DNA from 3 places in the Scandinavium tedordense genome. Region 1 is predicted to be linked to each of the others. Evidence: predicted binding sites of a transcription regulator. Region 1 holds the regulator's gene; each other region holds the start of a gene.
The links. The regulator CRP, encoded in region 1, controls carbon source genes, mostly activating them, when cyclic AMP is high. The targets are predictions, from matches to a motif close to ATGTGANNNNNNTCACAT.
Positions count from the first base shown of each region.

Region 2: a site for CRP is predicted at 8,780-8,797, ahead of hpt (hypoxanthine phosphoribosyltransferase). Genes of this name have one in related genera too.
Region 3: a site for CRP is predicted at 3,010-3,027, ahead of msrB (peptide-methionine (R)-S-oxide reductase MsrB). Genes of this name have one in related genera too.

Region 1 covers NZ_JALIGG010000055.1:397,235-407,530, forward strand. The annotation lists gene MUU46_RS12765 (cytosine deaminase) at 1-333, shown strand, start outside; gene tsgA (MFS transporter TsgA) at 343-1,527, opposite strand; gene ppiA (peptidylprolyl isomerase A) at 1,807-2,379, shown strand; gene MUU46_RS12780 (putative adenosine monophosphate-protein transferase Fic) at 2,610-3,209, shown strand; gene pabA (aminodeoxychorismate synthase component 2) at 3,241-3,804, shown strand; gene argD (bifunctional acetylornithine/succinyldiaminopimelate transaminase) at 3,885-5,102, shown strand; gene MUU46_RS12795 (YccS/YhfK family putative transporter) at 5,107-7,179, opposite strand; gene crp (cAMP-activated global transcriptional regulator CRP) at 7,233-7,865, opposite strand; gene MUU46_RS12805 (OsmC family protein) at 8,172-8,576, shown strand; gene MUU46_RS12810 (phosphoribulokinase) at 8,644-9,513, opposite strand; gene MUU46_RS12815 (YheU family protein) at 9,553-9,771, opposite strand; gene MUU46_RS12820 (hydrolase) at 9,768-10,296, opposite strand, start outside.
Region 2 covers NZ_JALIGG010000053.1:63,123-73,418, forward strand. The annotation lists gene pcnB (polynucleotide adenylyltransferase PcnB) at 1-850, shown strand, start outside; gene folK (2-amino-4-hydroxy-6-hydroxymethyldihydropteridine diphosphokinase) at 847-1,326, shown strand; gene panB (3-methyl-2-oxobutanoate hydroxymethyltransferase) at 1,402-2,193, shown strand; gene panC (pantoate--beta-alanine ligase) at 2,204-3,067, shown strand; gene panD (aspartate 1-decarboxylase) at 3,315-3,695, shown strand; gene MUU46_RS08025 (polysaccharide deacetylase family protein) at 3,699-4,946, opposite strand; gene MUU46_RS08030 (PTS sugar transporter subunit IIA) at 5,008-5,448, opposite strand; gene MUU46_RS08035 (ABC transporter permease) at 5,559-6,329, opposite strand; gene MUU46_RS08040 (ABC transporter ATP-binding protein) at 6,326-7,252, opposite strand; gene can (carbonate dehydratase) at 7,359-8,021, shown strand; gene hpt (hypoxanthine phosphoribosyltransferase) at 8,114-8,650, opposite strand; gene MUU46_RS08055 (glucose/quinate/shikimate family membrane-bound PQQ-dependent dehydrogenase) at 8,857-10,296, shown strand, end outside.
Region 3 covers NZ_JALIGG010000058.1:173,926-184,221, reverse strand. The annotation lists gene ansA (asparaginase) at 1-43, shown strand, start outside; gene pncA (bifunctional nicotinamidase/pyrazinamidase) at 53-694, shown strand; gene chiD (chitinase ChiD) at 853-2,106, shown strand; gene MUU46_RS20200 (YeaC family protein) at 2,160-2,438, opposite strand; gene msrB (peptide-methionine (R)-S-oxide reductase MsrB) at 2,481-2,894, opposite strand; gene gapA (glyceraldehyde-3-phosphate dehydrogenase) at 3,233-4,228, shown strand; gene MUU46_RS20185 (D-hexose-6-phosphate mutarotase) at 4,424-5,308, shown strand; gene MUU46_RS20180 (MipA/OmpV family protein) at 5,390-6,139, opposite strand; gene yeaG (protein kinase YeaG) at 6,568-8,502, shown strand; gene MUU46_RS20170 (YeaH/YhbH family protein) at 8,581-9,861, shown strand; gene MUU46_RS20165 (DUF1852 domain-containing protein) at 10,136-10,296, shown strand, end outside.

The DNA.
Region 1 (10,296 bases):
CTGCAGGTGCTGCATATGGGCCTGCATGTGTGTCAGATGATGGGCTATCAGCAGATTAACGACGGGCTGAATTTGATTACTCATAATAGCGCCCGCACTTTCGGTGTGGCGGATTACGGTATCGAAGTGGGCAAGGTGGCGAATTTGATTATTCTGCCTGCCGAGAACGGCTTTGAGGCGGTGCGTTGTCAGGTTCCGGTGCGCTGGTCCATTCGTCAGGGCAGAGTCATCGCGACGACGCAGTTGGCGCAAACCTGGGTACAGACCGATATCGGCGGTGAGGAGTTGTCTTTTACGAAAAACAGCCCCTTCGCTGGGCGCAAAGGGGCGTAATGACAGAGCTTATTGGCTAGCTGCCGCCGTGTTGTGCTGACGGTGGCGGCTGACAAAGCCCAGTACCACACACATCACGAACACCACTGCATACAGGCCATTTGCGGTATGCAGCGCAGCCAGAGGGCCGCTGTGTGCCACAATCGGGCCGGTGACCACGAAGGTCAGCATGGTGCCGATTGTGCCGCAGGTCAGGACGAAGTTCACCAGCTTCGGTGACACCACTTTGGTTTGCTGCGAGCCGAGGGTAATAATTGAGGTGTAAATGGCGCTGGAGAAGAAGCCCAGAGTCAGAATGAACCATGGCATGTGTTCCGGCGAACCGTTGATGAACAGATACATCAGCACGGTTGCCATGCCAGCCAGCACCATCAGAATGCGTTGCAGGTCAAAGAAACGCAGGATGAAGCTAAACGCCCACATGCCGAACATGTAAGACATCCAGAAATCACTCACCAGCTGGCCCGCTTCACTCAGGCTCATGCCCAGGCTTTTCGCGTATTCCGGCACCCATGAGATAAAACCCAGCTGGCCGAGGATGTAGCACAGCGCCGCCACGGACAGGAACAGAACGCCAATACCCCATTTTTCTTTAGCGACCGGCTGCGCGCTCTGCTCGGCTTTTTTGCCCAGAACCGGGAAGTCACAGCCGAAAGTCAGGACGAAAATCGCGACGTACACCAGACCGATGCAGGCGTACACCCAATACCATTCAATGCTACGTGCTAGCAGCCACGCGGCAACCATCGGAAAAATCATCCCCGCCATGCTGAAGAAGGAGTCGGTAAACAGCAGGCGTGCGCCACGCTGACGGCCTTCGTACATGTGAGTGATGAGGAATGTCCCGATAGACATCGTAATCCCGCTGACCAGCCCCAGAACGAACATCGAGGCAGAGAACAATGCGAGGCTATGGCTGGTCATCAGACCGACGACGGCAAGCACCATTAGGATGAAGCCGAAACGCAGCTGCGTTTTCAGCGGTACGATTTCCATCAGCCAGGCGTTCAGGAAGATAGAAATCAAGATCCCGGCGTTCAGGAAGGTGAAGGTGTTGCTCATGCTGGAAACTGGCAGGTGGAAATAATCGGCGATATTTCCCATCACCATTCCGGTGACGATCACCAACGCGCCGGTAAGAGCGTAGGAGAAAAAGCTGATCCATGTGAGCTTGATGCGATTGCTGTTAGTCATGACTGGCCTGTGAATAGAACTGTAAAACGCATTGACAATGCGTGGGGTGGACAGATTTTATGCATTAGAGTGACCGAGGCAAATGTTTATTCTGAAAACTATGAAATAATTAATAATACAAAGTGATTTTTGTCACATTTTTGCAGTTCCTCTTACACTCCCCTCCAGGTTACAACTGTTTCTATTGCGTAAACTTTAGTAAAAGGCTGGTCTGCGAGTCGAGAGCCTTTTAGAATCAAGCGATTCGCAGGCTCTCTCGTTCCCGTTTAAGGAATTCACATGCTCAAATCTACTCTGGCTGCCGTCGCGGCTGTACTTGCAATTTCGGCAATCTCACCTGCTGCCATGGCGGCAAAAGCAGATCCGCACGTATTGCTGACCACTTCCGCCGGTAATATTGAGCTGGAGTTGAACAGCCAGAAAGCCCCGATTTCCGTTGAGAACTTCGTGAGCTACGTGAACAGTGGTTTCTATAACAACACGACGTTCCACCGTGTGATCCCGGGCTTTATGATCCAGGGCGGCGGTTTCACCGAACAGATGCAGCAGAAACAGCCTAATCCGCCTATCAAAAATGAAGGCGACAACGGCCTGCGTAACACCCGCGGCACCGTTTCCATGGCGCGTACAGCCGACAAAGACAGCGCAACCAGCCAGTTCTTCATCAACGTCGCAGACAACGCGTTCCTCGACCACGGCCAGCGTGATTTTGGATACGCGGTGTTTGGTAAAGTTGTGAAAGGTATGGACGTTGCCGACAAAATTTCCCAGGTGGCTTCCCATGACGTCGGTCCTTACCAGAATGTGCCGACAAAACCGGTAGTTATCCTCTCTGCGAAAGTCCTGCCGTAATCCTTCCAGACGCGGGCTGCTCAGCCCGCGTTATACTGGCCTTCCTGCGTAACCCGAAATTGCCGCTTATACTCGTCATATTTCACGCTGCATGTGCGTTGGCTACACCTGCTCGCCCCAGTCACTTACTTGAGTAAGTTCCTGGGGATTCGCCGGTTTGCCGCCTTCCTGCAATTTGAATTATTTAGAGTACATACTTGTGGCAAATCGGAACCGTCAGGGAGGTCCAGATGAAAAAGCTCACCGATAAGCAAAAAATCCGTCTGTGGGAACAACGGCGTGGTCGCTCGTTTGAGGCCAGCTGTCGGCTGGACGTGCCCGAACCCCACGCGCAGGACGCGCTATTTGCACAGCGAGTCGCCACGCTTGAGCTTGGCCCGCTGCATCGCGGTTTGCCGTGGTTATGCGCCATTCACCAGCAGCTTTTCCAGGATGCCTGGGATTGGGCAGGTGAACTGCGTGAGGTTGATATTTCCAAGGGCGATACCCGTTTCTGCCATTTCGAGTACATCGAAAACGAAGGCAATGACCTGATGCAGGCTCTGGAAGATGAGCATTACCTCGTCGGACTTGCCAAAGATGAGTTCATTAAGCGTCTGGCGCACTATTACTGTGAAATTAATGTGCTGCATCCATTCTTCGTCGGCAGTGGCCGGGCGCAGCGCGTGTTCTTCGAGCAGCTGTCGATCCACGCGGGCTACGTGCTGGACTGGAACGTAGTCGACCCGCAAACGTGGAGTCAGGCGAACCAGAGCGGGACGATGGGGGATTTAGAGCCGCTGATAGCGCAGTTCACTAAAGTGGTGAGTGAAGCGCAGGAAACTGAGTAGAATAGCGCGGTTTGCTGTCACCGGAGCCGCTATGATCCTGCTTATAGATAACTACGATTCGTTCACCTGGAACCTTTACCAGTACTTTTGCGAACTGGGTGCCGAGGTGCAGGTCAGGCGCAACGATGACATCACGCTGGATGAAGTTGCCCGGTTGTCTCCTGCTAAAATCGTGATTTCCCCAGGTCCCTGCACGCCGGATGAGTCAGGGATTTCACTCGATGTGATTCGCCTTTACGCGGGCAAAATCCCTATCCTCGGTGTTTGCCTCGGCCATCAGGCCATTGCGCAGGTTTTTGGCGCCACTATCGTGCGGGCAGCAAAAGTCATGCATGGAAAAACCTCCCCGGTGACGCACACCGGTGCTGGCGTATTCGCCGGACTGAATAATCCTCTCACCGTTACTCGCTATCACTCGCTGGTCATTGACCCGCCCACGCTGCCTGCGGAATTTGACATCACCGCGCTGAGCGAGACGGGCGAAATTATGGGGATTCGCCATTGTGAATGGGACCTGGAGGGAGTGCAGTTTCACCCAGAAAGTATCCTTAGCGAGCAGGGTCATCAGCTGTTGGAAAACTTCCTCAAGCGATAATTCATCTTGCCATGATGTGATTTATTATGCATATTTAGTGATTATATTTTCATTAATCATTGCTGCGTAAGAGGATTGTCATGGCGACTGAACAGGCTGCAATTACCCGTGCCACATTTGATGAAGTGATCCTGCCCATTTATGCCCCGGCGGAATTTATTCCGGTAAAGGGGAAGGGCAGCCGAGTGTGGGATCAGCAGGGCAACGAGTACGTTGATTTCGCCGGGGGAATTGCGGTTACCGCGCTGGGGCACTGTCACCCGGCACTGGTCGACGCGCTGAAAAGCCAGGGCGAAACCCTGTGGCACACCAGCAATGTGTTTACCAACGAACCGGCGCTGAAGCTGGGTCGTAAGCTGGTGGCCTCGACATTTGCCGAGCGCGTGGTGTTCATGAACTCCGGTACTGAAGCCAACGAAACCGCGTTCAAACTGGCGCGTTATTACGCTTCCACGCGCCACAGTCCATACAAAACCAAAATCATCGCCTTCAATAATGCGTTCCACGGCCGCTCATTCTTCACGGTTTCTGTGGGAGGACAGGCAAAATATTCCGACGGCTTTGGGCCAAAACCGGCGGATATCATCCACGTCCCGTTTAACGACCTGCATGCAGTGAAAGCCGTGATGGACGATCACACCTGCGCGGTAGTGGTTGAGCCCATTCAGGGTGAAGGCGGCGTGCTGGCGGCGACCCCGGAATTCCTCAAAGGTCTGCGTGAACTGTGTGATGAACATCAGGCGCTGCTGGTTTTTGACGAAGTGCAGAGCGGCATGGGGCGCACTGGTTCGCTGTTCGCCTACCAGTATTTCGGCGTGACGCCGGATATCCTGACCAGTGCCAAAGCGCTGGGCGGTGGTTTCCCGGTGAGCGTGGTACTGACTACTGAAGAGATTGCCAGCGCGTTTCACGTCGGTTCTCACGGCTCTACTTACGGCGGAAATCCGCTGGCGTGCGCAGTGGCCGGTGCGGCGTTTGATATCATCAATACGCCTGAAGTTCTGGGTGGCGTGAGCACCAGACGCGAACGTTTTGTTAAGCATTTGAAGAATATTGACGCTGAATTCGATGTGTTCAGTGATGTTCGCGGCATGGGGCTGCTGATTGGTGCTGAACTGAAACCGCAGTACAAGGGCCGCGCTCGTGATTTCCTGCATGCTGCTGCTCATGAGGGCGTAATGGTGCTTAACGCCGGGCCTGACGTAGTACGCTTTGCGCCGTCGCTGGTGGTGGAATCTGCGGATATCGATGAAGGGATGGCGCGCTTTGCGGCAGCCGTGAAGAAGATTGTCGGCTGACGGTTTATGCTCGACGTTTAAGCCAGCTGCCGTGATGTGGGCGCTGGCGCCAGGCCACTGACGAGATGGTATGCATCGAATTCAGATGGCCCAGAATGCGTTGTAAATGCTGTTCCATGGTGCTTAACGGCCCGTGGGAGAGCGCCTCCGTTGATTCCATGATATTCGCATCGCCGCTTCCCCCCGGTCCGTCATATTCCAGTCGCTGTTGGCAGCGCTGCAGAGCAATCTCGCAGGACTGCAAATAACGTTCGGCCAAATCTTCAGTCAGCATGTTGTGTTCGCGCGCCAGCGTCGTCATCGCGTTGATGTGTTCGACGATAAACTGGCTGTGCGTAACCCACAGCTTCATGTCTGCCAGATAATGCGAGTTAAAGCCGGGCTCTTGCATCGCCTGGTTCAGCGAGTTGAACAACGCGTTGTGCGCCTGATTCACCCGCATCCGCTGATAGGCCAGCGTCGGAGCCTGAGGGTCGTTGCTGAGAATCAGTCGGATAGCCTCCTGATCCGCCTCCAGTGCTTGCTGGGCATTTTTGCGTAATAGCCCACTTTGCCACTGCGGCCACAGCCAGACCATCCCGCCGAAGGCAATCAGACAGCCAATCACCGTGTCGACAAAACGGGCCAGAATGAAATGTTCGCCGTTCAGGGTCAGCAGTTGGATGGTGTAGACCGCGGTGACCGTAAAGCCCACCGTTGCCCAGCCGTAGCTCTTGCGAATGATCAAGTAGCTCGCCAGCGTGATGACTAACATTGACGCCAGCGTGTAGCCTTCCGGCACGTGAAAGTGCAGGGTGCCAGCGGCTATCACCAGCCCGGCCAGCGTGCCTGCCGCCCGGTGGAAAATCCTGACCCGCGTTGCGCCGTAGCCATTTTGCGTCACTAGCAGGACGGTCATCAGGATCCAGTACGGTTTCGGCAGATGCAGCGCCGCGCCCATCAGGCTGGCAATGCTGAGCATGACGCTGATTCGCGCCGCACTGCGCAACGCCGGGGATTTTAGCGACAGATAGCTTTTTAGTGCGGCAAACAGCGGCAGGCGACGTTCGTTATCAGCCATCAGATTGCGTGGATAGAGCGGGCGCTGAAGGCGCAGCACTCGGGCGATTCGACTGAAGTGCCAGGCGCAGAACTGCCCGACCGGGTTATCCGGATGCTGATGTGCGATTTTTTCCAGCGCGCCAATCTGCTTGTCCATGTTGAAACGTTGCGGAAATCGGTGGTAGAGGATGTCATCCGCCATCACACGCAGGCGCGCCGCAATGGTCTGTGCATTCCAGCGGATCACCGCTTCAGCGTGGCTGCGTTCAACCAGTTTCTGCACTTCGGCGGGCTGATGCAGGCTGACGGAAATGTGCTCCTGCAAATCGAGGCCAATCTGGAAGGCGCGCAGCAGGCGCTTATATTCATGGTTCTGATTGGCGGCCAGCATGTGCATTTGCTGATAGCACAGGGTAATCAGATCGACGGCCTTCTGCTGGCGGCTGAGTAATGGCGGCAGCGCTTTTTCCGGATCGGTATGCTGAGTCAACAGGCTGTATTTGGCTTCACAGTAATCGGCCAGCTGTCGATACAGCAGGCTTAGTGATTCACGTAGCGGCTGTTCACGCCACATCCAGAACCAGAACCAGTTGAACAAGCCATACCATAGTGTGCCGAGAGCGTAGATGAGCAGCGGCTCCCAGACCGGCATATTCCCCGCAAGGCTGAGCGTAAAGATGGCCGCAATGAGCGATGCGGGCAGTAAACGGGCGTGAAGCGAACTGATTTCTGCAGTGACGCCGAGGATCAGCGCCAGCCCAGTCAGGATCAGCGGTAAAGGCACGGTATGCGCCAGCAGCAGCTGAACCGCGAGGCTACAGCCCGCAAACAGCGATCCGCCAATTATCAGGCGTTTGAAGAAACGTTTATGCGGTGTGTCCAGCCCGGCGATGTTGCAGCAGGCGGGGACTAACGAGAACAGCAGACCGTACTTGAGGTAACCGAGCACCAAACCGATAGCCACGGGGGTACATAACACCAGCGTTTGCCGCAGTGCATAGTTAATTTCCGGGTGATAAATCAGCCTGCGCCACATCAGGGAAAAGACAAAAACGGCGTACTGCAGGGGCAATACGCCGTTCAGCTAGCTTAGCGGGTACCGTAAACCACGATAGTTTTACCGTGGGCGGAGATCAGACTCTGATCTTCGAGCATTTTTAGAATACGGCCAACGGTTTCGCGGGAGCAGCCGACGATCTGACCGATTTCCTGACGAGTAATTTTAATTTGCATACCGTCCGGGTGGGTCATTGCATCAGGTTGTTTCGCCAGATTCAGCAGAGTCTGTGCGATACGACCGGTTACGTCGAGGAATGCCAGGTTACCTACTTTTTCAGAGGTGACCTGCAGACGACGAGCCATCTGAGAAGAGAGACGCATCAGGATATCCGGGTTTACCTGGATAAGCTGACGGAATTTTTTATAAGAAATTTCTGCCACTTCACAAGCGGTTTTCGCCCGAACCCAGGCACTACGCTCCTGACCTTCTTCGAACAGGCCAAGCTCACCGATAAAATCGCCCTGGTTGAGGTAAGAGAGGATCATCTCTTTACCTTCTTCATCCTTGATGAGTACTGCAACAGAGCCTTTCACGATGTAGTACAGCGTTTCTGCTTTTTCACCCTGGTGAATCAGCGTGCTCTTCGATGGGTACTTATGAATGTGGCAATGAGACAAGAACCATTCAAGGGTAGGGTCTGTTTGCGGTTTGCCAAGCACCATGCGCGGTTATCCTCTGTTATAAGCTGTCTCCAATGGCAGACACGACACTGCCACTGGCTTTGCAATCGTATCCTTCCCTGTGCCTGGGAAGTCGGCTGTCGGATTTTACTGCAGCCTGTAATGTGATGTTCTCTGCATACACGCATTACTTCAATGTATTACTGTTGCAGCACGACTGTTTTAGCATAGCTTTTGTCGCCTGTCTCCTGGTGTCTCGCTTCAGCATGACGCGCGTCGCCTTCCGTTGCGAGAATTGTTATGTGCGCGTAATCTGTCAGGAAAATTGCTACTCGGGAGTTAACAAATATGCAAGCGCGTGTGAAATGGGTTGAGGAATTAACCTTCCTGGGCGAGTCAGCTTCTGGCCACCAGATTATGATGGATGGTAACTCTGGCGATAAAGCCCCAAGCCCGATGGAAATGGTGCTGATGGCCGCGGGCGGTTGCAGCGCGATTGACGTGGTGTCCATTTTGCAGAAAGGCCGTCATGACGTGACCGACTGTGAAGTGAAACTGACTTCCGAGCGTCGTGAAGAAGCACCGCGTTTGTTCACCCACATCAATCTGCACTTCATTGTGACCGGTAATGACCTGAAAGAAGCGGCAGTGTCGCGTGCGGTGGATTTGTCTGCGGAGAAATACTGCTCTGTAGCGTTGATGCTGGAAAAAGCGGCGAAGATTACACACTCGTTTGAAGTGGTCGAAGCCTGATTGAGTGGCGGGGGCGTTACGCTGACCCGCCCTAAAAAATGATGCACGCCCGTTGGCGTGCATGCGATTACCCTATCTTTTTTCCTTCCATCAACCGCTCGACCAGCGGTGACATAATCAATTCCATTGCCAGCCCCATTTTCCCACCCGGCACCACCAAGGTGTTCATGTGAGAAATAAACGAACCTTGCAGCATCGCCAGCAGCCAAGGGAAATCAATATCGCCCAGATTCTGGAAATGGATAACGACAAAGCTCTCATCCAGTGACGGAATGCCCTTTGCCGCAAAGGGGTTGGAGGTGTCGACGGTCGGCACGCGCTGGAAGTTGATATGCGTCCGGGAGAATTGCGGCGTAATGTAGTTGATGTAATCTTCCATCGATCGCACCACTGAATCCATCACCGCTTCACGTGAGTGACCGCGCTCGCTGGTATCGCGGGTCAGCTTCTGGATCCACTCAAGGTTAACAATCGGCACCACGCCCACCAGTAAATCGACGTATTTCGCGACATCATTTTGTGGGGTTACCACGCCGCCGTGCAGACCTTCATAAAACAGCACGTCGGTCGGTTCCGGCAACGGCTGCCACGGCGTAAAGGTACCCGGCACCTGATTCCACGGAACGGCTTCGTCGTAGGTGTGCAAATACTTGCGCGACTGTCCGGTTCCGTTCTGACCGTAGGTCATAAACGTATTTTCCAGCAGGCCAAAGTCGTTGGCATCTGGCCCAAAATAGCTGATGTGACGGCCCATATCGCGCGCTTTGCGGATAGCCATGTCCATTTCAGGACGCGTGTAACGGTGGAAGCTGTCGCCTTCTACTTCGGCGGCAGTAAGATTGAGTTGAGCAAAGATTTTACGGAAGGCGAGGCTGGTGGTGGTGGTTCCCGCCCCGCTGGAACCGGTTACGGCGATCACCGGATGTTTGGCAGACATAGCTAACGACTCCCTGCATAAGCAATGGTTTTATTATAGTCAGCCGTGGAATTGGGTACGGGGCATGATATTGACCGTCTCGTGCAGTTCGGACCACACCAGAACGACATCCCCGCTTTTCAATTGTTGTTTTACGTCGGCGACCTTGTCTTCAAGCGAACGTTCATGTTCACCATAATCGGTGCCTTCGCGCAACACAAAGCTTTCAATCAGGCTATCGAGCGTTTCGGGAGCCAGATCTTGCCAGGGAATAATCATAACGGGGTTCCTAACCAGCGAGTGAGCCAGGCGGGAATGCGTTTCTCCAGCCACATTTCAGGATGGCGCAGCGTACCGCCGACAAATCCGACATGACCGCCATACTCCGTCAGCTGGTATTGAATATTGGCCGGAAGCTCTTCCTGAGACGGAATCGAGTGATGATCCATAAACGGGTCATCTTTTGCATGAATGATGAGTGTTGGTTTGGTTATCTGGCTCAGTACCGGCATCGCACTGCATTGGCGGTAGTAATCAATCGCGTCAGCATAACCGTGGATTTTTGAGGTAATCAGATCGTCAAACTCACGAATACGACGCACGCTTTTCAGACGCTTCAAATCCACCGGCAACGTTCCTGGATAAGCCTTCAGTTTGCGAGATGCATTGGCTTTCAGCAGGTTCAGCAGATAGCGCTGATACACGCGGGAGAAGCCTTTATCCATATGATAGCTACAGGCTTCCAGCATGAATGGCGCGGAGACGATAACTGCGGCATCGAGTGGCGTATTGTCACCCTCTTTG
Region 2 (10,296 bases), on a different contig from region 1:
GATGCGCGATTTGCAGGACGGCGTCATTCGCCTGATCGGCAACCCAGAAACCCGCTACCGTGAAGATCCGGTGCGGATGCTGCGCGCGGTGCGCTTTGCTGCCAAGCTGAATATGCGAATCAGTACAGAAACGGCTGAGCCTATCCCACGCCTGGCAACGCTTATCAACGACGTGCCGCCGGCGCGCCTTTTTGAAGAATCCCTGAAGCTGCTGCAGGCAGGTTACGGTTACGAAACCTATAAACTGCTGCGCGAATACAGCCTGTTCCAGCCGCTGTTCCCGACCATCACCCGCTACTTCACCGAAAACGGTGATAGCCCGATGGAACGCATCGTCAGCCAGGTGTTTAAAAACACCGACACCCGAATTCACAACGACATGCGCGTGAATCCGGCGTTCCTGTTTGCCGCAATGTTCTGGTATCCGCTGCTCGAAACCGCACAGCGCATCACCCAGGAAAGTGGTCTGGCCTATTTCGACGCATTCGCCATGGCAATGAATGACGTGCTGGACGAGGCTTGCCGTTCGCTGGCTATTCCGAAACGTATTACCGCACTGGTGCGCGATATCTGGCAGCTGCAACTGCGCATGTCCCGTCGTCAGGGTAAACGCGCATGGAAGCTGATGGAGCATCCTAAATTCCGCGCCGCCTACGATCTGCTGGCGCTGCGTGCCGAAGCGGAAAACAACCATGAACTGCAGCGTTTGACGCAGTGGTGGGGCGAATTCCAGGTGGCAGCACCACCGGCTCAGAAAGACATGCTCAACGGTCTGGATGAAGAACCGGCTGCGCGTCGTCGCCATCGTCGTCCACGCAAGCGTGCGCCTCGTCAGGGCGGCACCGCATGACACGCGTTTACATCGCCGTCGGCAGCAATCTAGCTTCACCGCTCGATCAGGTGAACGCGGCGATTGCTGCCCTGGGCGAAATCCCGCAAACCGCCGTCGTGGCGGTTTCGTCGTTTTATCGCACGCCGCCATTGGGTCCGCAGGATCAACCTGACTATCTCAACGCCGCCGTGGCGCTGGATACCGACCTCGAACCAGAAGCGCTGCTGGATAACACCCAACGCATCGAACTCGAGCAGGGCCGTACCCGCAAAGCCGAACGCTGGGGGCCGCGCACGCTTGACCTCGACATTATGCTGTTTGGTGAGCTAACGCTGAACAGCGAGCGCCTGACCGTGCCGCATTACGACATGCACAACCGCGGCTTTATGCTGTGGCCGCTGGCAGAAATCGCGCCAGACCTGACCTTCCCCGACGGCACCTCGCTGACCACATTGCTGCAACGCCTTAACTGTACAAAACCCGCTCACTGGTAAACAGCAAAACCATTGCCCCGCTCTATCTGACTGATACAATGCCGCTAGATTCGGCTTTCGTTATCAGGAAACGCTATGAAACCCACCACCATCTCCCTGCTGCAGAAATGCAAACAGGAAAAGAAACGCTTCGCCACCATCACCGCCTATGATTTCAGCTTCGCGAAACTGTTCGCCGATGCCGGAATCGACGTCATGCTGGTCGGTGATTCATTGGGTATGACCGTTCAGGGCCACGACTCAACGCTGCCTGTCACCGTCGACGATATCGCTTACCACACGCGCGCCGTGCGCCGTGGTGCGCCGAATTGCCTGCTGCTGGCTGACCTGCCGTTTATGGCTTATGCCACGCCGGAGCAGGCATTTGATAATTCTGCCGTGGTCATGCGCGCCGGTGCCAATATGGTGAAGCTGGAAGGCGGCGCCTGGCTCGCTTCAACCGTAAAAATGCTGGCCGAACGCGCCGTGCCGGTGTGCGGTCATCTCGGCCTGACCCCACAGTCGGTTAACGTCTTCGGCGGCTATAAAGTGCAGGGCCGTGGCGATGCCGCACAAACCCTGTTTGACGATGCTCTGGCACTGGAAGCCGCCGGTATTCAGCTGTTAGTGCTGGAATGCGTCCCGGTCGCGTTGGCGAAACGCATTACCGACGCACTGACCATTCCGGTTATCGGTATCGGTGCCGGGAACGTCACTGATGGGCAAATTTTGGTGATGCACGATGCGTTCGGCATTACCGGTGGCCACATCCCTAAATTTGCGAAAAATTTTCTGACCGATGCCGGCGACATGCGCGCCGCGGTGCGGCAGTATATTGCCGAAGTCGAGTCCGGAGTCTATCCGGGCGAAGAACACAGTTTCCATTAAGGAGTTTGTTGTGTTGATTATCGAAACCCTTCCGCTGCTGCGCCAGCATATCCGTCGTCTTCGTCAGGAAGGCAAACGCATCGCGCTGGTGCCAACCATGGGCAACCTGCACGACGGTCATATGAAGTTGGTTGATGAAGCGAAAGCCGCTGCCGATGTGGTGGTGGTCAGTATCTTTGTGAACCCGATGCAATTCGACAGAGCTGACGACCTGGCCCGCTATCCGCGCACCTTGCAGGAAGACAGCGAGAAGCTGAACAAACGTAAAGTCGATTTCGTATTCTGCCCTGCCCCGGCTGATATTTATCCGCAGGGTACGGAGACTCAAACGTTTGTCGAGGTACCGGGCATTTCTACCATGTTGGAAGGCGCGAGCCGTCCGGGCCATTTCCGTGGCGTCTCCACCATCGTCAGTAAACTGTTCAACTTGGTTCAGCCGGACGTCGCCTGCTTTGGCGAGAAAGATTTCCAGCAGTTGGCGCTGATCCGCAAGATGGCGGCCGATATGGGCTATGACATTGATATCATCGGTGTGCCAACGGTGCGCGCGAAAGACGGTCTGGCCCTGAGTTCCCGCAACGGTTATCTCACCAGCGATCAGCGTAAAATCGCGCCAGGTCTGAGCAAAGTGATGAATGCCATGGCGGGCAAACTGCGTGAAGGCGATCGTGGTCTGGAAGAGATGATTGCGCTGGCAGAACAAGAATTGAACGAGAAAGGCTTCCGCGCCGACGACATTCAGATCCGCGATGCGGATACGCTTTTAGCGCTCTCAGATACCAGCCAGCGGGCGGTTATCCTGATGGCGGCATGGCTTGGCCAGGCGCGTCTTATCGATAACAAAACGGTGGAATTAACCCAGAGTGCCCAATAGATTTCACGTTGCATAAAGGCGGCAAGTGAGCAAATCCGATGAGTTTACTTAGGTGGATGATTCGGGTTTGCGAAGACAGCCAACGCATTTGCAGCGTGAAAGATGACGGACATAGACAGGGGTTAAAAAACGGGCAATACTGCGCCAATAAATTTGGTGAATATATCCTCACTCCCTGCCCCCCACGCCTCTAAAAGAGATGGGGGAAACAGGGTTGAGAGGGCTACACAGCAACAAAGGTAAAGTTATGATTCGCACTATGCTGCAGGGCAAGCTCCACCGCGTAAAAGTCACTCATGCGGACCTGCATTATGAAGGCTCTTGCGCCATCGACCAGGATTTCCTCGACGCATCCGGGATCCTTGAAAACGAAGCCATTGATATCTGGAATGTGAACAACGGCAAACGTTTCTCAACCTATGCCATCGCGGCAGAGCGCGGCTCGAAAATCATTTCCGTGAACGGCGCGGCGGCACACAATGCCGACGTGGGCGACATCGTGATTATCGCGAGCTTTGTGACCATGTCTGACGCCGAGGCACGCACCTGGCGTCCAAACGTGGCCTACTTTGAGGGCGACAACGACATGAAGCGCACGGCAAAAGCCATTCCGGTTCAGGTCGCGTAAGATCTACCCTTGCGGCTGGTTGCTGATCAGCCGCGACATCGTCTCTAAAGAATCTGTTCTTAAGATGTACAGGCGTTTCAGTAAGAACGGATTATCTCCCGGCTTCACCTTCCCTTTCACCGTCGTCACCGCCATATGAAAACCAGCATCGTTCGCCGCCTGCACCGCCGTGGTGTTATAGCCACCAAACGGATAGGACAGATACAGCACGTGCGGGTTGAACTGGCCCAGCGCTCGGCGTGAACGTTCGAAATCAAACAAAACATTGTGATAGCTGCGGCTCAGCAAAATAGGCCGACGGTGCGCGTCCACGCGGTGCAAAAAGTGGGTGTGCGACTGAATGTCAAACACGTCCTGAATCTGCCTCAGCTCTGAAATACTCATAAATTGCAGCGACTTAGGATCCCACCTCTGCGGATGATGTTTGATGCGCGACGAGATGATGAACGCTGTGGCCTTGAAGCCGTACTCTTTTAGCACCGGCCAGGCGTAGCGATTGACCGATTTCAGACCATCATCGAAGGTAATGACCACCGAACGAGCCGGTAAATTCATCTTATTACGGACATAACCTTCGAGCTGGTACATCGTCAGCGTGGTGTAGCCCTGATCGCGCAGCCAGGTCATTTGGTTGCTGAATGCACGCACCGAGGTCGTCGTGGAGGTATGGCGAAAACGCGTGTTTTCTTCGTCGCGCAAAATGTGGTGATACGTCACGATCGGAATACCGTTATCCTGCAGCGCATCCAGGCTACTGACCCACGCCAGCCGGTTACCAATACGGATTTGAAACCAGGTCTGATTCAGACGGTCTTTCAGTTTGGCAATAATCGGGTAGCGGATATTGTCTGCCAGCACGCCAAACGGCGCACTGCCCAGATTTGGCGCGTTATACATCTTCGTGTCCCGCCAGGTAACGAGATTCTGATTACTGAGCGGTTTGTTCAAATCGCCGAGACTGTCTTCCACCCGCTGTTTACCCTGCACCGGCTCGAGATGCCCTTTATCGATAAATCCGGTACCAAAGCCAAAGCTGAATTCGTAGTAATCGGCCGCAGTCGGTACCACAGCGAGTATTTGCCCCTCTTCCACGGTTCCGACGGTGACGACGTCATTACCCAGCTGCGCCCAGATTATGGCGTCTTCGGTGGTTTGCATGTAGCGGGCGGGCTGCCCATGTTGGCTCAACAAACTGGCAGAGACACTGCCAGAAAGAAGGACTAAAAAGGAGAAAATAACGCGAATCAGCATGCGCTCTAACCGGTGCGATATGAAGCTGTTAGTTTAACAAAAGTGCCATCAATACCAATGGTTAATTTGCATACAGGTCATGCAGCAGGACAAACGGGGGATTTTTTTGCTGTTGATGCCACAGACTGCTGGCATCGGGATAGCCTAAGGTCACGAAAGCATTACGAAACGCCTCGCTACTTAATGTCGCGCGTAGCGGTACCATTCTTTCGATAAGTGAATAGCTGATACCGGAAATGACTTCACAGTGGGAATGTTTATGGCTCATTAACGCCGCAACGCGATAGGGCGCGTCTCCCGCGCTGTCGGTCAGAAAAATAACGCCATCACCGGAATCGGTTTCATGCAGCGCATCGCACATCATACGACTGAGCATATTGGTGCTGAGACCACGCCAGAAACTCACCACCCGGCACTGTGGCAGCGGTCCAAATTTCTTTTCCAGACGATCCAGCAGCGCCTGCGCCCTATCGTCATGGCAGGTAATCACCCAACCTAACATAGCCCAGCTCCTTAGCAGACAAGTAGTTTATCGGAGTGAAGGTTCAGGAGGGGTGCGATTGATCAAGGTTTGAGGCCGGGCAACGGTGCGTCCCCCGGCTAAAAACAGACTTAGCTACGCAGCCCACGACCACGCTGGATCAAGTACCAGCACAGGGCGTAGAACGCGGCGATAAACACGACCAGCACGCCGACGGTCGTGAACAGCGGGACGTCCGAAATGCCGAGGAAGCCGAAGCGGAAACCGCTGATCATGTAGACAATCGGGTTCAGGTGCGACAGCGCCTGCCAGAACGGCGGCAGCAGCGTCAGCGAGTAGAACACCCCGCCAAGATAGGTCAGCGGCGTTAGCACGAAGGTCGGGATCAGGCTGATATCATCAAACGTTTTGGCGAAGACTGCGTTCAGCAGGCCCGCCAGCGAGAACAGAATCGCCGTCAGAAGCAGCGTCAAACCGACGAACAGCCATGAATGCACCTGGAATGGCACAAAGAACAGCGAAATCGCCGTGACCAGCACGCCGACACACAGCCCGCGCGCCACGCCGCCACCGACGTATCCGGCGATAACCACGTGCGTTGGCACCGGCGCCACCAGCAGCTCTTCAATGTTGCGCTGGAACTTGGCGCTGAAGAACGACGATGCCACGTTTGCATAGGCGTTGGTGATTACCGCCATCATGATTAGGCCAGGCACAATAAACTGCATGTAAGTAAAGCCATGCATCTCGCCAATGCGCGAACCAATCAGGTTGCCGAAGATGATGAAATAAAGGGTCATGGTGATGACCGGCGGTACCAGGGTCTGGATCCAGATGCGCATGAAGCGGTTAATTTCTTTGGCCCAGATACTTTTCAGCGCCACCCAATAGAGCTGCATCATGCCTGTTCTCCTGTCTTATTATGAACCAGCGTGACGAACAGCTCTTCCAGACGGTTGGCCTTGTTACGCATACTCAATACCTGCACGCCCTGCTCGCTCAACTGAGCAAAAACGCTGTTAATCCCCTGCTCACGCAGTACTTCTACTTCAAGCGTTGAGGTATCCATCAGACGATACTGATAGCCTTCGAGGTGCGGCAGCGGACTTTTCGCCGCGAGATCGAGAATGAAGGTTTCAGACTTCAGCTTCGACAGCAGGTTTTTCATCGAGGTATTTTCCACCAGCTGGCCGTGCTGAATGATGCCGATGTTACGGCACAGCATTTCGGCTTCTTCCAGATAGTGGGTGGTCAGAATAATGGTGGTGCCTTTGTCGTTGAGATCTTTGAGGAAGCCCCACATTGAACGACGCAGTTCGATGTCGACGCCCGCGGTAGGCTCATCCAGAATCAACAGTTTTGGCTCATGCATCAGCGCACGGGCAATCATCAAACGGCGCTTCATGCCTCCGGATAACATCCGTGCACGTTCGTTACGTTTTTCCCACAGATCGAGCTGTTTCAGGTACTTTTCACTACGTTCAACCGCTTCTTTGCGCTCGACGCCGTAGTAGCCCGCCTGGTTAACAACAATCTGTTGTACCGTCTCGAACGGGTTAAAGTTGAATTCCTGCGGCACCAGTCCGAGCTGGCGCTTGGCGTTGACCACGTCTTTCGCCAGATCGTAGCCAAATACATTTACCTGACCGGAGGTTTTGTTCACCAGCGAGCTGATAATCCCTATAGTCGTGGATTTCCCCGCACCGTTTGGGCCCAGCAGAGCATAAAAGTCCCCGGCTTCGACCGTCAGGTCAATGCCACGCAGCGCCTGAACGCCGCCTGGGTAAGTCTTTTTAAGCTGTTTCAATTCAAGTGCAATGGTCATTCAGTGTCTCTTATTCAAATCTTGCAATCGATGTATGGTTTTAAATAAAGCCGAGTTGACCTATATTAGCGCAACGCACTTACTTGGTTACAGGTCATTAACCTCCATGAACGACATAGATACACTCATCAGCAATAATGCACTATGGTCAAAGATGCTGAATGAAGAGGATCCTGGTTTCTTTCAGAAACTGGCACAGGCGCAGAAACCGCGCTTTCTATGGATTGGATGCTCAGACAGTCGCGTTCCAGCGGAACGTTTGACGGGTCTGGAGCCGGGTGAACTGTTTGTTCACCGTAACGTGGCCAACCTGGTTGTCCATACCGACTTAAACTGTCTTTCCGTGGTTCAGTATGCGGTAGATGTGCTGGAAGTCGAACACATCATCATTTGCGGTCACTACGGCTGCGGCGGTGTACAGGCGGCGGTTGAGAACCCTGAACTGGGTCTGATCAACAACTGGCTGCTGCATATCCGCGATATCTGGTTCAAGCACAGCTCACTGCTGGGCGAAATGCCGCAGGAACGTCGCATGGACACCCTGTGCGAATTGAACGTAATGGAGCAGGTGTATAACCTCGGCCACTCTACGATCATGCAGTCTGCCTGGAAACGTGGGCAGAAAGTGACGATCCATGGCTGGGCTTACGGCATTCATGATGGCCTGCTGCGTGACCTCAACGTCACCGCGACCAACCGCGAAAGCCTGGAACAGGGTTATCGCATGGCGATCTCTAACCTGCACACTCGCCACATCAATCACAAATAAGTCTGTAAAAAAGCCGGGGGACGATTTCGCCTTTCCCGGCCTACGACAGAGCATCTTTTAAACCCGGTTCGCATTAGCGCCGGGCTTTTTATTTACTCGTCCTGCGGTACCACTTTCCCGACGTACGGCAGATGGCGATAACGCTGCGCGTAATCAATGCCATAGCCCACAACGAACTCATCAGGAATTGAGAAACCCACGAATTCCACCGGAACTTCAACTTCACGACGTTGTGGTTTATCAAGCAGGGTACAAATCGCTAAGGATTTCGGTCCACGCAGGCTCAGGATCTCACGGACTTTGGAGAGCGTGTTTCCGGAGTCGATGATGTCTTCGACAATCAGCACGTCTTTGCCGCGGATATCTTCGTCCAGGTCTTTGAGGATTTTCACATCACGGGTGGTCGACATACCGCTGCCGTAGCTGGAAGCCGTCATAAAATCGACTTCATGGGGGACGTGCACTTCACGACACAGGTCCGCCATAAACATAAATGAGCCGCGAAGCAGGCCAACCAGCACCATTTCGCCGCCGCTGTCCTGATAATGTTCGGTAATTTGACGGCCCAATTCGGCGATACGCGCTTTGATCTCCGCTTCCGGGATCATCACTTCAACAGTATGTTTCATATAACTAACCATCTGATTTCAGAGATAAATCTCTCAACCACGTGTACCTCAGCACACGCCGTTGATCGGCAAGCCATGCAGTATACCAGTAAAACCATTTATCGGGTGTATGAGATAAGAAATCACAAATTGTGATTCCGATCACACTTGTTAAATCCTATACTTAATTGCTACTAAAAAATTAACAACATATAGGTGTGCTTTCTATGGCAGAAACAAATCCACAACAGAGCGGGCTTCTTGTGAAGCTGACGGCTCTGTTTGCAGCCTTCTGCGGGCTGTATCTGTTAATCGGTGGAGTCTGGCTCGTCTCATTGGGCGGCTCCTGGTATTACCCTATCGTCGGGCTGGTCATGCTCGCCGTCACCGCCATGCTGTGGCGTGGTAAACGTTCCGCCCTATGGCTGTATGCGCTGGTGCTGCTCGTCACCATGATCTGGGGCGTCTGGGAAGTCGGTTTCGACTTCTGGGCACTGACGCCGCGCTGCGACATTCTGGTGTTCTTCGGCATTTGGCTGATTCTGCCATTTGTCTGGCGTCGTCTGATTGTGCCATCCAGCGGAGCGGTTGCCGCACTGATCGTGGTGCTGCTGATTTCTGCTGGTATGTTGACTTGGGCTGGCTTCCACGATCCACAGGAAATCAACGGTACGCTGAGCACCGACGTGACGCCAGCAGCACCGATTTCTCAGGTGGCCGATCAGGACTGGCCTGCGTATGGTCGTAATCAGGAAGGCCAGCGCTGGTCTCCTCTGAAACAAATCAACGCTGATAACGTTCATCAGCTGAAAGAAGCGTGGGTCTTCCGCACCGGTGATCTGAAGCAGCCAAACGATCCGGGTGAAATCACCAACGAAGTGACGCCAATTAAAGTCGGCGACATGCTGTATCTTTGCTCCGCGCACCAGCGTCTGTTCGCTCTGGATGCCGCGACCGGTAAAGAGAAATGGCACTTCGACCCGCAACTCAACACCAACACCTTCTTCCAGCATGTAACCTGCCGCGGCGTGTCGTATCACGAAGCCAAAGCAAACAGCGCGCCGGCTGACGTGGTTGCTGATTGTCCGCGTCGTATCCTCCTGCCAGTGAACGACGGTCGTCTGTTTGCACTGAATGCCGATAACGGCAAACTGTGCGAAAGCTTCGGCAACAAAGGCGTGCTGAATCTACAGACTAACCAGCCAGTGACTACGCCGGGGATGTATGAACCGACGTCGCCACCGATTGTGACCGATACCACCATCGTCATCGCCGGTTCCGTGACTGATAACTTCTCGAACCGTGAAGCATCAGGCGTTATCCGTGGTTTCGACGTGAACACCGGTAAGCTGCTGTGGGCCTTCGATCCAGGAGCGAAAGATCCTAACGCAATCCCGGATGACGAGCATCATTTCACCCTGAACTCGCCAAACTCGTGGGCACCTGCGGCCTATGACGCGAAGCTGGATATGGTGTATCTGCCGATGGGCGTCACGACTCCGGACATCTGGGGCGGAAACCGTACACCGGAGCAGGAACGTTATGCGAGCGCGATAGTGGCGCTGAATGCAACCACCGGTAAGCTCGCCTGGAGCTACCAGACCGTTCACCACGATCTGTGGGATATGGACCAGCCGTCGCAGCCTACGCTTGCAGATATCACCGTG
Region 3 (10,296 bases), on a different contig from region 1:
GATGCAGCAAAACCTTCGTGGTGAACTGACGCCAGACGAGTAAGGAGCCAAAATGAACGCACGCGCGCTGTTACTGGTGGATTTGCAGAACGATTTTTGTGCTGGGGGTGCTCTCGCGGTGCCGGAAGGCGACAGCACGGTGGACGTGGCGAATGCCCTGATCCACTGGTGTCTGGTGCGCGGTGACGCGATTGTCGCAAGTAAGGACTGGCATCCTTCTAATCATGGAAGCTTTGCCAGTCAGCATCACGTTGAGCCCTATACGCAAGGCCAGCTAGATGGTCTGCCACAAACCTTCTGGCCCGATCACTGTGTGCAGAATACAGAGGGTGCTGAGTTGCATCCTCTGCTGGCCGATCAGTTTATCGACGTGGTGTTTCCGAAAGGCGAAGCGGTCCATATCGACAGCTACAGCGCCTTTTTCGACAACGGTCATCGGCAGAAAACCGGGCTGGACGACTGGCTGAAAGCTCAGAAAGTCTCTGAGTTGATCGTGATGGGCCTGGCGACGGATTATTGCGTGAAGTTTACCGTGCTGGATGCGTTGAAGCTTGGTTATGAAGTGAATGTGATCACCGACGGCTGTCGCGGCGTAAATATCAACCCGCAGGATAGCGCTCAGGCATTTATGGAGATGGCCGCCGAGGGCGCTACGCTCTACACCTTCGCCGACTGGCAGGAAACACAGGCCTGACCCCTGCCCGACATCCCGTCGGGCATTTCTCCCCAAATGACAATAAGTGAAGCTTTCTCGCAGTTTTAGCGAAGCGGCAGTGCTACTCTTTTTTGGCTGTTTTTTCGCCACGCCTTGTGTGGCGTGCGTGTTTATTTATCAGTCAAAGAGGAAATTGTATGAAGCTTATGCCTGTTCTGGCAGCCTTACCCCTGCTCTGCGCTCCCTGTGTTTTTGCTGCTGATATGATGTCGGTTGGTTATTTCAACGGCGGAGGCGATGTCACCGCAGGCCCCGGCGGTGACATCGATAAGCTGGATGTGCGCCAGATTACCCATCTTAACTACTCGTTTGGCCTTATCTACAACAATGAAGCGGGTGAAACCAACGACGCGTTGAAAGACGCCAGCAAACTCCACCACATTTGGCTATCGCCAAAAGTGATAGCCGACCTGCACAAGCTCCCGGAACTGCGCAAACAAAATCCACGTTTGAAAGTACTGCTCTCGATCGGTGGCTGGGGTGCCCGCGGGTTTTCCGGTGCCGCAAACAGCAAAGAGAGCCGGGAGGTGTTTATCCGCTCCGCCGCTGACATCGTCAAAACCTACGGACTCGATGGCATCGACCTCGACTGGGAATACCCGGTCAACGGCGCCTGGGGTCTGGTCGATAAGCAACCGGAGGATAAAAACAACTTTACCGCCCTGCTTAAAGAGATGCGGGAAGCATTACCGAAAGAGAAGTTAGTGACCGTCGCACTGGGCGCCAACGCCGAGAGCCCGAAAAGCTGGGTTGATGTGAAAGCCATCGCACCGTATCTGAACTACATCAACCTGATGACCTACGATATGGCCTATGGCACGCAGTACTTCAACTCTAATCTGTACGACTCAAACCACTGGCCAACGGTTGCCGCTGCCGATAAGTACAGCGTCGATTTTGTGGTGAACAACTATCTCGCGGCTGGACTGAAACCTGAGCAGATGAACCTGGGCATTGGTTTCTATGGCCGTGTGCCGAAACGCAGCGTGGAACCTGGTGTCGACTGGTCAAAACCGGATGCGGCGAAAAACCCAGTGACGCAACCCTACTTCGGCGCGCAGGAAACAGAACTGTTCAAATCGCTGGGCTATGACCTGACGAAAGATACCTACGTGAAGTACAACGATATTGTCGGCAAGCTGATTAACGATCCGCAGAAACGCTTTACTCAGCACTGGGACGATCAGGCGAAGGTGCCGTGGTTGTCGGTGAAATCAGGCGAAGGCAAACCGCTGTTTGCGCTGTCCTATGAAAACCCACGCTCAGTTGACCTGAAGGCGCAGTACATCAAAGAAAAAGGTCTGGCAGGGGCGATGTTCTGGGAGTATGGCGCGGACGATAACAACCAACTGGCGAAGCAGTTGGCGACGTCTTTGGGGATTAAACACTAACGAGAGTCAAACTGCCCGGTAGGCACGGCAAACGCCGCCGGGCAACAAACCACTCACTGCATTTTCAGTGTCGCAATCGGTTTTGGTGCGAGGCCAAAATCTTCTTTCAGTTGCTGTTTACTTTTCATCACCATCTGTCCCTGGGTGTCGATAGTCATATGCTGCGCGTTGGTGTTGTAACGCGCTTGCCAGAGCATTACCAACTGCAAACAGTTCTCTTTCTGTTCTGGCGTTAACGCGACGCCATCCGGCCATTTTCCCAGCTCTACGGCTGTCGCAAGACGCTGATAAACGTCCTCTGTCATACCGTCGATAATTTGCTCAATTTCCACGATCGGGTCCACTCCTCAGGAATAATTTGCTGAATCGTTTCTTCAGCCCTTGGTTTGATCGCCATTTTGGTCATCGGTGAAGCTCAAAGAGGCCGAATTGACACAATAGCGTTCTCCGCTCGGTTGCGGCCCATCCGGGAACACGTGACCGAGATGCGCGTCACAGTTTCCGCATCGAATCTCTGTGCGCTGCATACCATGGGAGTAATCATTCAGATAACGAATAGCCGTATCGCTTGCCGGCTCGTAGAAGCTCGGCCAGCCGCAGCCAGAGTCGAATTTGCTTTCCGCGTTGAACAGCGGCGCATCGCATACCAGGCAGTGATATAGGCCATCACGCTTGTTGTGCAGGAGGCGGCCGGTGAATGGTGGTTCGGTGCCGTGATTCTGCGTCACGTAAAACTGCATTTCGCTAAGAGCGCTTTTCAGCTCTTCCGGGGAAGGTTTGTTAGCCATATGCTCACATCTCGCTGTATAAGGGACCACTTCTGCCACGATTCTAACAAAACATTAACAATGAGGTGCGAACTTTTGTTCTAAACTTATTCGTTGCGAAAGGGCAGCCAGAAAATTGTGACGCACATCACATTTTTATCTCTTATGGCCTTTAAAATTCCCGCCGCAGGCCGCATATGGAAATGAGCCCAATGGATGAGTGAGGCAGTCAGTCGCGCAAAGGTTGTGCACAGGATTGATTTGTCGCAATGATTGACACGATTCCGCTTGACGCTGCGTAAGGTTTTTGTAATTTTACAGGCAACCTTTTATTCACTAACAAATAGCTGGTGGAATATATGACTATCAAAGTAGGTATCAACGGTTTTGGCCGTATTGGCCGTATTGTTTTCCGTGCTGCTCAGGAACGTTCTGACATCGAGATCGTTGCAATCAACGACCTGTTAGACGCTGAATACATGGCTTACATGCTGAAGTACGACTCAACTCACGGTCGTTTCAACGGCACCGTTGAAGTGAAAGACGGCCACCTGGTTGTTAACGGTAAAACTATCCGTGTTACCGCAGAGCGTGACCCGGCTAACCTGAAATGGAACGAAGTTAACGTTGACGTCGTTGCTGAAGCAACGGGTCTGTTCCTGACCGACGAAACCGCGCGTAAGCACATCACCGCTGGCGCTAAAAAGGTTGTTCTGACTGGTCCTTCTAAAGACAGCACTCCTATGTTCGTTAAAGGTGCTAACTTCGAAAAATATGCTGGCCAGGATATCGTTTCTAACGCATCTTGCACCACCAACTGCCTGGCTCCACTGGCAAAAGTTATCAACGACAACTTCGGTATCGTTGAAGGCCTGATGACCACTGTTCACGCAACTACCGCTACTCAGAAAACTGTTGATGGCCCGTCTCACAAAGACTGGCGCGGCGGCCGCGGCGCAGCTCAGAACATCATCCCTTCTTCTACCGGTGCTGCTAAAGCTGTAGGCGTTGTACTGCCAGAGCTGAACGGTAAAATCACTGGTATGGCGTTCCGCGTTCCTACTCCAAACGTGTCTGTTGTTGACCTGACCGTTCGTCTGGAGAAAGGCGCGTCTTACGAAGAAATCAAGAAAGCAATCAAAGCGGCTTCTGAAGGCCCAATGAAAGGCGTTCTGGGTTACACCGAAGACGACGTTGTATCTACTGATTTCAACGGCGAAATCTGCACTTCAGTATTCGATGCTAAAGCGGGTATCGCACTGAATGACAACTTTGTGAAACTGGTTTCCTGGTACGACAACGAAACTGGCTACTCAAACAAAGTTCTGGACCTGATTGCTCACATCTCCAAATAAGTTAAGATGAGAATCTGATCCAAAAAGGCGACCTCGGTCGCCTTTTTTTATGTACACGTCATCCTGCAAGCTGCCTCTGTGTTGGCTTCACCCTCGGATTCCGGTCACATGCGTTCTATGCTCCCGGATCTCCTCCGGCTTGCCGCCTTGATGCAACTTTCATGATTGAGTGTCACGCTAACCAAGGATTGCACCATGATTAACAAAATTTTTGCTCTCCCGGTAGTTGAACAACTTACCCCTGTCCTTTCTCGTCGTCAGTTTGACGATCTGGAACTGATTGTCGTCGATCACCCACAGGCTAAAGCCTCTTTTGCACTTCAGGGCGCACACCTGCTCTCCTGGAAACCAGCAGGAGAAACTGACGTACTGTGGCTCAGCGATAACACCCCATTCAAAAACGGTGTCGCACTGCGCGGCGGCGTACCAATCTGCTGGCCATGGTTCGGCCCGGCGGAACAGCAGGGGCTGCCTGCTCATGGTTTTGCGCGTAATCTGCCGTGGAACCTGAAAGCCCATAACGAAGACGACAATGGCGTGGTTCTGACTTTCGAGCTGCAGAGCAGCGAAGAAACCAAGAAACTGTGGCCGCACGACTTCACACTGTATGCGCGCTTCAAAGTGGGCAAAACTTGTGAAATCGAGCTGGAAGCGCACGGTGATTTCGAGACCACTTCTGCCCTGCACACCTATTTCAATGTCGGTGACATCAGCGCGGTGAAAGTGAGTGGCTTTGGCGACCGCTACATCGATAAAGTGAAAAATGCCGAAGAAGGCGTGCTGGCCGATGGCGTCCAGACCTTCCCGGACCGCACCGACCGCGTGTACCTGAATGCTGAAGGTTGCAGCGTGATCCACGACGGTGCACTGAGCCGTAATATTGACGTTATCCACGGTCATCAGAGTAATGTAGTTGGCTGGAACCCTGGTTCTGCGCTGTCCGTTAGCATGGGTGATATGCCAGACGACGGATACAAAACCTTCGTTTGCGTGGAAACTGCCTGCGTGACCGTACCGCAGCATGCGTCAGAAGAAAAACCTACGCGTTTGTCGCAGTCGATTCGCGTGACTAAACGCTAATCACATCCTGCACTAACACAATGCAAAACAGGGCGTCTCCGCCCTGTTTTATTGCACTCTGCGCACCTCATCGGTGCATTATCAGAAGCTGTAGGTTATACCGGTGGACAGCAGTCCGGTCCAGTCTTTGTCGATCATCGGGCTGTCGGTGACTTCATCCGACAAGCGGGTATAACGCCCGACTCCGTACACGCTCCAGGCCTCATTCAGCTTATAGTTCACAGAAAGCTCAACGTACGGGTTCCAGCCATCTTGCGGATCGTAGCTGCGCAGGCCACTTTTCCGTGATTCGTTTTTGGAAACACCGTAGTAGTATTCGTTCTGATTATCGCTGCTCCACTGCACACCAATTCCTGGCGTCACGGTCAACGCTCCGGTGTTGTAGCGGTACAACCAGGCCATATCCCATGAGATACCATTGCTCTTGTCCAGCGTGTCGCCAGCAAGCGTCGTGCGCAGGAAGCCGTACTGCGTAAAGTGCAGGTAAGACAGGCCAGCCATCATCGTCGACTGACGACGATCGAGCTTACGCAGCTGATTGTTATCGCTGTCGCCCGGTTTGAAGTACAACGGCGACCAGTAGGCGGTGATGGAGAGCTTATCGGTGGTATCGTTCCACAGGTAATACCCTGCGCCGAGACCATGGAACCAGAAGTTATCACTTTCAAAATCAATAGCAGGCACCGGGTAAACGTCGCTGCTGTACTGTTTATACGGATGCCCTATCACCCCAACGCCAGCTCCCAGCGTCAGCTTGCTGTCAGCCGCATGTGCAACGGTCGCTGCTGTTGCGAAGAGCAGACCCGTTGTCAAAAGTTTGATTGTTTTCACGTTGCATATCCCTTTCAAATAAAAGCGGCTGAAGTTTACCCCCCCGTTCCGCTTACCTCAAATTCTTTACATCCATAGACAGGATTTAACCAATCAACCTGCCACCGTCACATGACAGCTCGCTTACAGACAGAAGACAACCCGGTTAAGCCATGAATTATCTTCGCCTTTAAGTCGCGGTATTTTTTGATGAGTTATTGATATGTCATTGAAATTGACTTTTGCCAACATGCAAGTTTTCCAAATGCCATCTACGCTTAAATTCAGAAGGTGTAATCGCGGGGCACGTTATGTTTTCAGGCCCAACAACCTGGCACAAGGGTTGCTGGAGATTGAACAAGCGTCGTTCAGCTTATCCCTTCCGGGAGCCTCTATTATTCATACGAACGGCTCTTATCCTGTGCTAAAAAACGAAAGGACGGCATGCCATGAATATATTCGATCACTATCGCCAGCGTTATGAAGCTGCCAAGGACGAAGAGTTCACACTGCAGGAATTTCTTGCAACCTGTAAGCAAGATCGCAGTGCCTATGCCAATGCGGCAGAAAGGCTATTAATGGCTATCGGTGAGCCAGTCATGGTCGATACTGCCCATGAGCCACGGCTGTCCCGTCTATTTTCGAATCGGGTGGTCGCACGCTACCCGGCGTTTGAAGAGTTCTACGGTATGGAAGACGCTATCGAACAAATCGTCGCCTACCTGAAACATGCCGCTCAGGGTCTGGAAGAAAAGAAACAGATCCTCTATTTACTGGGCCCGGTGGGTGGTGGTAAATCGTCGCTGGCTGAACGACTGAAAGCGCTGATGCAGCGTGTACCCATTTATGTGCTCAGTGCTAACGGCGAACGCAGCCCGGTAAACGATCACCCGCTGTGCCTGTTTAATCCGCAGGAAGATGCGCAGATTCTTGAAAAAGAGTACGGCATCCCGAACCGCTATCTCGGCACCATTATGTCTCCGTGGGCGGCAAAACGTCTGAACGAATTTGGCGGCGACATCACCAAGTTCCGCGTGGTGAAAGTATGGCCGTCGATTTTGGCGCAGATTGCTATTGCCAAAACTGAACCGGGTGATGAGAACAACCAGGATATCTCAGCGCTGGTCGGCAAAGTCGATATTCGTAAGCTGGAAAACCACGCACAGAACGATCCAGATGCGTATGGCTACTCCGGCGCGCTGTGCCGCGCGAACCAGGGTCTGATGGAATTCGTCGAGATGTTTAAAGCCCCTATTAAGGTGCTGCATCCGCTGCTGACCGCGACTCAGGAAGGTAACTACAACGGGACCGAAGGCATCTCCGCCCTGCCGTTCAACGGCATCATTCTGGCGCACTCGAACGAATCTGAGTGGGTGACTTTCCGTAATAACAAAAACAATGAGGCGTTCCTTGACCGTGTGTACATCGTCAAAGTGCCTTATTGCCTGCGGATTTCCGAAGAGATCAAAATCTACGAGAAACTGCTTAATCACAGTGAGCTGACCCATGCGCCTTGTGCGCCAGGCACGCTCGAAACGCTGTCCCGCTTCTCGATTCTGTCGCGTCTGAAAGAACCGGAAAACTCGAGCATCTACTCCAAAATGCGCGTGTATGACGGTGAAAGTCTGAAAGACACCGACCCGAAAGCGAAATCCTATCAGGAGTATCGCGACTACTCGGGCGTGGACGAAGGCATGAACGGGCTGTCGACGCGCTTTGCGTTCAAAATACTCTCACGGGTGTTCAACTTCGATCACGTCGAAGTGGCGGCTAACCCGGTGCATCTGTTCTACGTGCTGGAGCAGCAGATTGAACGCGAACAGTTCCCACAAGAGCAGGCTGAACGCTATCTCGAGTTCCTCAAAGGCTATCTTATCCCGAAATACGCTGAGTTCATCGGCAAAGAGATTCAGACCGCCTACCTGGAATCTTACTCTGAGTACGGGCAGAACATTTTCGACCGCTACGTTACGTATGCAGACTTCTGGATCCAGGACCAGGAATACCGCGACCCGGATACCGGCCAGCTGTTTGACCGTGAATCCCTGAATGCAGAACTGGAAAAAATTGAAAAGCCTGCCGGGATCAGCAACCCGAAAGACTTCCGTAACGAAATCGTCAACTTCGTGCTGCGCGCCAGAGCGAACTACAGCGGACGTAACCCGAACTGGACCAGCTACGAAAAACTGCGCACGGTTATCGAGAAGAAAATGTTCTCCAATACCGAAGAGCTGTTGCCAGTCATTTCGTTTAACGCCAAAACCTCAACCGACGAGCAGAAAAAACACGACGATTTTGTCGATCGCATGATGGAGAAAGGCTACACCCGTAAACAGGTACGCCTGCTGTGCGAATGGTATCTGCGCGTGCGCAAATCGTCATAATGTCGAATGTAGCCCGGCGGCGCATCGCTGCCGGGCCTACGCAGCAGAAGGTTGGCAAATGCAGTACGGGAGGGGCATATGACCTGGTTCATAGACCGGCGCCTGAACGGTAAGAATAAAAGTGCGGTGAATCGCCAGCGCTTTTTGCGCCGCTATAAGGCGCAGATAAAACAATCAATCTCCGAGGCTATCAACAAACGCTCGGTGACAGATATAGACAGCGGTGAGTCGGTTTCCATTCCGACGGATGATATCAGCGAACCGATGTTCCATCAGGGACGCGGTGGCCTGCGCCATCGTGTACACCCCGGTAACGATCACTTTGTGCAGAACGATCGCATCGAGCGCCCTCAGGGTGGCGGCGGTGGCGGTGGGAGTGGTCAGGGCCACGCGAGCCAAGATGGTGAAGGCCAGGACGAGTTCGTGTTCCAGATTTCGAAAGATGAATATCTGGACCTGCTGTTTGAGGATTTGGCACTGCCGAATCTGAAGAAAAATCAGCAGCGTCAGCTTACGGAGTATAAAACGCATCGGGCTGGCTACACCGCCAACGGCGTACCAGCCAACATCAGTGTTGTGCGTTCATTGCAGAATTCGCTGGCGCGGCGTACCGCGATGACCGCCGGAAAGCGTCGTGAGCTGCGTGAACTGGAAGCGAGCCTCGACACCGTCGCCAAAAGCGAACCGGTGCAACTGCTGGAGGAAGAGCGGCTTCGTAAGGAGATTGCTGAACTGCGGGCCAAAATCGAACGCGTACCGTTCATCGACACCTTTGACCTGCGCTACAAAAATTACGAAAAACGCCCTGAGCCTTCAAGCCAGGCGGTGATGTTCTGTCTGATGGACGTGTCCGGTTCGATGGACCAGTCCACCAAAGACATGGCGAAGCGTTTTTACATCCTGCTGTATCTGTTCCTCAGTCGGACCTATAAAAACGTGGATGTGGTGTATATCCGCCACCACACTCAGGCGAAAGAAGTGGATGAGCACGAGTTCTTCTACTCCCAGGAAACCGGCGGCACGATTGTCTCCAGCGCCCTGAAGCTGATGGATGAAGTGGTGAAAGAGCGCTATGACCCGGCACAGTGGAATATCTATGCTGCGCAGGCGTCCGATGGCGACAACTGGGCCGACGACTCCCCGCTGTGTCATGAAATTCTGGCGAAGAAAATTCTGCCGGTGGTGCGTTACTACAGCTATATCGAAATCACCCGCCGTGCGCATCAAACGCTGTGGCGCGAGTACGAACATCTGCAATCGATGTTTGAGAACTTTGCCATGCAGCATATCCGCGACCAGGAAGACATTTATCCGGTCTTCAGGGAGCTTTTCCACAAACAGGGCACTACCACCAGCTAACCCTTCGTCAGCCAGATTATCCACATCTGGCTGACGTCTTTTGATGACTGCGAACGTTTAAATCAGCAGGTTAATCAATCATGGCCGCTGAATTTCCGCCCTATCACCTTCCCGCACGTATAACGATCATGAATATCGTTCATGTTGAATGAAATTAAATCACTTTTCCTCAATCAATGACTCAGGCATAAAATGAATTCTGTTATTAAATAAATTTTGAAGACTGCTGAATTAAAACCCGGTTTTATCTCAGCCGCCAGGATGCCAGATTACGATGAATAGAGAATTTACTTTCACCCTTACGCGCATTCGTTTCGATGAGGATTATAACCCTTCAGAAAATACGCGTATTACAACCAACTTTGCTAATCTGGCAAGAGGTGACAAGCGCCAGGATAACTTGCGCAACACCTTAGTGATGATTGACAACCGTTT